2 regions of the Paenibacillus sp. FW101-FHT12H11 genome follow, and region 1 is predicted to be linked to the other one. Evidence: riboswitches for the same ligand, from Rfam matches in the RefSeq annotation. Region 1 holds a riboswitch; the other holds the start of a gene.
The links. Region 1 has a riboswitch for S-adenosylmethionine ahead of AC3WTJ_RS04985 (hypothetical protein). Riboswitches for the same ligand answer to the same signal wherever they lie in the genome.
Positions count from the first base shown of each region.

Region 2: it holds a riboswitch for S-adenosylmethionine, as region 1 does, so the genes downstream of both, metA (homoserine O-acetyltransferase MetA) here and AC3WTJ_RS04985 (hypothetical protein) in region 1, are expected to answer to the same signal.

Region 1 covers NZ_JBYTCO010000001.1:1,192,113-1,195,505, forward strand. The annotation lists gene msrA (peptide-methionine (S)-S-oxide reductase MsrA) at 1-157, opposite strand, end outside; gene AC3WTJ_RS04980 (MFS transporter) at 171-1,553, opposite strand; gene AC3WTJ_RS04985 (hypothetical protein) at 1,619-2,119, opposite strand; SAM riboswitch class I at 2,218-2,350, opposite strand; gene AC3WTJ_RS04990 (metallophosphoesterase family protein) at 2,525-3,367, shown strand.
Region 2 covers NZ_JBYTCO010000009.1:110,742-114,134, reverse strand. The annotation lists gene corA (magnesium/cobalt transporter CorA) at 1-450, opposite strand, end outside; gene AC3WTJ_RS26570 (hypothetical protein) at 752-979, opposite strand; SAM riboswitch class I at 1,200-1,329, shown strand; gene metA (homoserine O-acetyltransferase MetA) at 1,434-2,378, shown strand; gene AC3WTJ_RS26560 (aminotransferase class I/II-fold pyridoxal phosphate-dependent enzyme) at 2,413-3,393, shown strand, end outside.

The DNA of each region.
Region 1 (3,393 bases):
AGTGGTCTCCAAGCTGCCGGTATGTGGGGTTCTCTGTCGTTCCTCCGGCAAATCCCACACGTGTTCTCGTGATGCCGGCCAGCTGCCCGAACAAGGCATCCGGGCTCCAGAAGCACCCCATCCCCAGGGTTATCGTTTGGTTGTTGCTGTTATTCATCAAACTCATCTCCTTATCGCGACTGGACTTGCTCCGTACCGCTTCTCGCTCTAAGAAACATGCGAAGGGACAATAGAAGCATCAACACGCTGATGATCACGCACCCGATAATCAAGCTGTGAAAGTGTGCGGTCGTGATTTGCGTGCTGAAAACCGTTCCGAGCAAGCTCGAAGATAATATGGTTCCCATAAACCGAGAAGTCATGAACATACCCGAGGCAATGCCGGTCTCTGCCGTTGTAACGTAAGAATACAGGGCTGTCTGCAGCCCGAGATTCTGAAACCCGTTGCTGATGCCAAGTACGGATAAGCAGATAAAAATCCAAACCGCTGTGGAACTGTCGTGAATTGTTAGCAGCAGGGAGGTTCCAGCCACAACGAAGAGCGTACCGACGAGCAGCGGAGTTCGCGAACCGGAACGGTCAATCCACCTTCCCACAAGGGGGGTGACGAGGATGCCGAAGCCTGAAATGGACAGCATGATGAATCCCACTTCTTGCCCATTGTAATGCCGTACCTGCTGCAAATACGAAGGGATCCCAAACATAATCGAGTAAAACACAATATTGACTAGAATGAATTGCAAATAAACGAAACAAACGTCGACATTCCGTTTTAGGAACAGGACATCAATAAACGGCTGCTTTCGCTTGGCTTCATACCAGTAAAAACCCGCGCTGAGCACCAGACTAAGCAGGAGCAGCAGCCAGTTGACACCGGATTTGAACGATAGGAAAAAGAACAGCCAGCTAAAAATCAGCGCAGTAAAAAAGACGATGCCTGTTATGTCCAAAGAACCTGCACCTGCCTTCTTACTTGGTGTATCCTTAGGCATCATTCGCAGAGCGAGTACGAATGACACGACGATAAAAGGAAAATTAATAAGAAAAATAGACGGCCAGTCGCTATATTGGATCAAAAATCCTCCGAGCGATGGACCTAGAGCCGCCGAGGTGGAGGAGAACACGGACATGACACTTAGCGCTCTCGCCTGATTCGTCGTGATAACCGAGCGGATGATGCCCATGCCATTGGGGAATAGGGCGGAACTGCCGATCGCTTGAATGACACGAAACGTCATCAGCCAGCCAAAGCTCGTTGAAAGCGGCGCCAGCATGGAGGAAACGGTGATGAGGGCGAGTCCGAGCATGAAGATTTTTTTGCGGCCGAATAGATCGCCGACCTTCCCCATGACGGGCTGTGCGACGGCACTAGCCACATAGTAAGTTGCAATGAGCCAAGAAATCGAGGCATACGTGACATGAAACTCCTCCTGCAGCCTGGAAAAAGCGACGGAAATCATGGTCGTGTTCAAAGGGTTAAGCAGTGTCCCCAAAGCTACAGCTGTTATGAGCCATAGATGGCCGGTTTTGTTTGATTTGGCGGTATTTGACAAGAAGATGAACTCCTTTCAATGGTGCTGCAATCTAACATAAGTAATTTTTAATTGCCAATTTATGTTTAAAAGGAGATATACGCTTGCGCATGATTGTATAAGTAGGCCCGATCCAAGATATATTTTTGATCCTTGTGCAGTTGTGAAACTGGTTCAGTTTGTTCAATTAGATCCTGTAAGGCAGACTCCATCAACTCTTTTCTCACGGGTCCCCATGACCCTTGTTTTAATTGTGTATAGTTCATACTTTCGGTCAAAGTCAGCCCTTTTATCCGCTGGAATAGAGCAACCCACGTAGTCAAATCGCACTTCAGGCTTCCAGAAGGGATTGCAAATTCCTTGAAGCCAACAGCTCCCGCATCTGTGGAAATAGCAAGAAGCCCATAGATATGTTCGACTTCGTTTCCAAGCTGCAGCTTATTAATAAGCTCATGGTCATATCGAAAACATTCGATGCGGGTAATCTTGACTGTTGCTTGCAGCAGAGCGATTTGAAGAGGGGGGTGATCCTGGCAAGTCTGGGCGGTTTCAATCGTACTAATTCTCTCATTCATTGTGATTGACATCTTGTCACATCCTTAAACAAGTGTAATAGCTCGAAAAAGCAAAAATGACCTTCTCCGGAAACAGAGAAAGGTCATAGGAATTCAAAGTCATCGCCTCGCTCTTATCTCCCAGATTCGCTAGCCTAACACAGCGTCTCCGCAAGAATTAGCACCGTGCATTCCTTTGTTAACAAAGGTTTGTCGGTTGCCGGGTATCATCGGGCTAGTCCCTCCACCTACTCTTGATAAGAAAAATCAACCTATTCGATTACGTTCAATATTACTACAAAGCACTCTGTTGTCAAGGATAAAATTCGAGTCAAATATTTACAAAATTAATAAATGAAATAGTTAATTAATTTAATACAAGCTAACTATCATGAGGATAGATGACATCCAATTTTAGTGAAAGAAGGAGCGATCTTTATGAAACTAGTCGTAATGGGAGATTTGCATTATCACGAAATTGACGAAACAGTTCCAGGTTGGTTGGAAGCACGGAATGAATTCTATGAAACTCTGCTGGGACGATTTTTAGAATTGGAAGGTGAGGCTCATATTTCCCTGGGGGATTTGACGAATTACGGGCATTCCTCGGAGCTTCGTGAAGTGTACGCGTTGCTGCGTGAAAGTGATAGAACGTTCTACCATGCTTTGGGCAACCATGATCTGTATGCTCAAACAAGAAGGGAAGTTCTCGAAATAACGGGACAGCCTCGCTATCACGCTGTAGAAAACGAGAAAGCCATCCTTGTATTCCTGGATACAGCTAAAGAAATGGATTTTGAGGATTGGGGTGGCTGGGTCGATGAAGAACAATTGGCATGGTTTGAAGAGGTCATAACGGCATCGGGGACGAAACCAGTCTTAGTTTTTGCTCATCATCCGGTACATAACACGACAACCAATTCCGATAAAGATAAAGGTTCCATTCACCCAAACATCGATATGTGGAAGATCTTAAGCAAGAAAGAAGGCGTAGGGATCTATTTTAACGGGCATACGCACATTGATTCTATTGTTAAGCAAAATAATTGGACGTTTGTTCAACTATCTGCTTGTCTTGATCAGCATGGTCTGCGAATTGTGGACGTTGAGCAGGATGAAATTCGTATCTCGGCTATTGATTTTACGGATGCAGCTCTGACAGGGAATGTTGAGATGTTATACAACAATATGAAACATTTTAGACATAATGCCAGCGCACGTGGGACAGATTCAGAACGGGCGTGCATCGTCTCTTTGCGAATAGAAGCGGAACAACGATAGTTTCTGATCAGAGGAGGTCTTGATGG
Region 2 (3,393 bases), on a different contig from region 1:
GGCCTCGATACGGTCACCAACCGCAACGTAGTTATCGACGACAAGATCGACTAGATGGTATAGGAAACGATCGGCGCTGTTGACCTCCTCTTCCCAGAGAAACGGCTTTAAAGCGCGAAGTTCATTAATTTTTTGCCTAGTAACGGTAATAATGACATGTTTGCTAAGAAATAGATTAAGTCCGCGGAGGAAAATTTCCTCATCATCAAAACGAATGCTATTTATAACGATAAAATAATGCGAATCATAAAATTCAATCTTAGGACGCTGTTCCTCTTCGCTCAAGCAGTCCTCCACGGCCAAATCATGTAGATGGAATAAAGGCTGAAGAAGTTCTAAATCCTCGATCCCTGCATCAATCCAATAAAAGCCTTGTTCTGGAGGTGTTAGTGCGACAGACACGTCTTCGACCAATGTGAAAATGCCATTCTGAACCCACCGTGTTTTCATCTGATCCACCCCTTTGCATGGAATCAGCCGGTTACGTTCATCATGTGCGCGAGACTACGAATGATGGAATAACCGACTGCATTCCTACACTATAAAATTTACACAACTTGCAGGTGCTACTCCTCGGTTCCCCGTCCAAACGTATGCCCCCCTTTTGCGTCCGTGTCGAATAATACTTGTCTAGTATAACCCTTCATATATCCCGTTTCAAGCCAAAAAGTTTGGTGCAAACAAGTAAGAATTCGCTTTAGATACTCTATGGATTCAGGGCTTGTTCGGTGTCAAAAAAAACCGCCATGAATTACATGGCGGCTTTCAAAATCTTGCCTTTCATTTCTTGATAAATGTCAATCAGTTCAGGATTGCCTCGGAGCAGCAGATCTTCTTCACTCTCTGCGCCGTAGACTCGACATAATAAGGCAGCGGCATCCTCAGCTTGTTGCCTGGTTGGCTTCGATGTTTCAATTAAAGCGAAATATCGATTTAATGAAGCGAAAGCAGAGAAGTTATCCGAAGATGGTGCGGACATAATGGACCCCCTTTAATAGTTAGATCATGTAATCAGTTTGATATTTATTTAACCCTGTTTCGCGTTATTTAAACACCAAATCACGATACATTTCGTATCAATATTACCACAGATGGACAGCCTGTTGCAATTTCTTTGTTTTACAGGTTGTCGGGATCGGTTAATGTCTTGACTTTACATTATTTTATAGTATGATGATTTTAATCGCATACGTTTCATTTTCTTATCAAGAGTAGGTGGAGGGACTAGCCCTATGACACCCGGCAACCGACAAACCTTTGCAAGCAAAGGGATGCACGGTGCTAATTCTTGCGGAACCGCTTGTAGAAAGCGAATCTGGGAGATAAGAGAAGGACATTGACAGTGACATTCCATGGCCTTTCTCTGATTCCAGAGAAGGCCATTTTTGCATTTTCATACACCCAAAATAAACCATTGAAGAGGAGTGAACAGGATGCCGATCAAGATTCCTGACAACCTGCCTGCCAAAGAAATTTTAAACCAAGAGAACATCTTCACCATGGACGAATCTGTCGCGTATCACCAGGATATACGTCCACTTCGCATTGCTTTGTTAAACTTGATGCCTACCAAAGAAACGACCGAGACGCAATTGCTGCGCTTGATCGGGAATACGCCGCTGCAGGTGGAATTCGTTCTTCTGCATCCGAAAACTCATACTTCCAAGAATACCTCCGTTGAACATCTGGAGATGTTCTATAAAACTTTTGACGATATTAAAGAAGAAAAGCTGGACGGCATGATTATTACAGGCGCTCCAGTCGAACAGATGGAGTTTGAAGATGTGAATTACTGGGAGGAGTTGACGCAAATCCTGAATTGGAGCAAAGAAAACGTCACTTCTACCTTGCATATTTGCTGGGCAGCACAAGCGGGTTTGTATCATCACTTCGGGGTTCGTAAATTTGCGCTGGACAACAAAATATTCGGTGTATTCCCGCACACGGTAGAGGTGCCGAATACGAAGCTGCTTCGCGGTTTTGATGAAATTTTCCACGTGCCGCAATCGCGCCACACGGACGTTCGTCGTGATGACATTGAGCGATGTCCGGATCTGGAGATTTTATCCGAATCAGAGGAATCCGGTGTCTATATCGCGGCAACACGTGATGGCAAGCATATCTTCGTAACGGGCCATTCCGAGTATGATGCGAATTCATTGAAATGGGAATACGATCGGGATGTGAGCAAGGGACTTCCTATTGATATCCCCAAAAATTATTACCCCAACAATGATCCTAGCCGACAGCCTTATAACACTTGGAGAGCTCATGCGAACCTGCTGTTTTCCAATTGGTTGAACTATTATGTGTACCAAGAAACGCCTTTTGAGCTTACCGCTAATATCAACGAAAGCCTGGCAAGTGCGCAACTGTAATTCGAACCCAAATCATGAGGAGGAACTCCCTTTGTTGAAAATCGAAAGTCGTCTCGCCCAAATTGGCTCCATCGAAGAACCTGTAACCGGAGCTGTCAGCTTCCCTGTTTATCAAGCTACTGCTTTCCGTCACCCGAAGCTCGGTCAAAGCACTGGTTTTGACTACGCGCGTACCAAAAGCCCAACTCGTAAAGTGCTTGAGGATGCGATCGCGCAATTGGAATCCGGAGATGCGGGTTTCGCATGTTCATCCGGCATGGCAGCCTTGCAAACGGTTTTTGCCTACTTTAGCCAAGGCGATCATTTGATCGTTTCCTTGGATTTATATGGCGGTACGTACCGTCTGCTCGAGAAAATCATGTCTCGCTTCGGTGTAACGGCTACGTACGTAGATACCAACGATTTGGACGGCTTGGAATCTGCCTACCGTTCGAATACCAAAGGGCTGATCATTGAGACGCCGACGAATCCACTCATGATGATTACAGATATCGAGCTTGTATGTACATGGGCCCGTAAGAAGGGTATTGTGTCCATTGTCGATAACACGCTTTTAACTCCTTATTTACAGCGCCCATTAGAGCTGGGGGCAGACATTGTCGTTCATAGCGCGACCAAATATTTGGGTGGACACAACGACGTGCTTGCCGGTTTGATTGTGACAAAGGGCAAGGAGCTTTCGGAGCAGATGGCCTTCCTTCACAATTCGATTGGAGCCGTGCTTGGGCCTCAAGACAGCTGGCTTTTGATGCGAGGTATGAAGACGCTAGCGCTTCGTATGGAGCGTCATGAACAAAATGCAACAGCCATCGCAAACTTCCTGCTGGAGCACCCGCTCATCAGTGATGTTTACTACCCGGCACTGGAGTCTCATCCAGGCCATGCTATTCAAAACAAACAATCGAGCGGAAATACAGGGATTTTCTCCTTTAAAGTGAAAGACGCCAGACTGGTTGAGCCGATTTTGCGTCACATTCAGCTTATCGCCTTCGCAGAGAGCTTGGGCGGCGTCGAA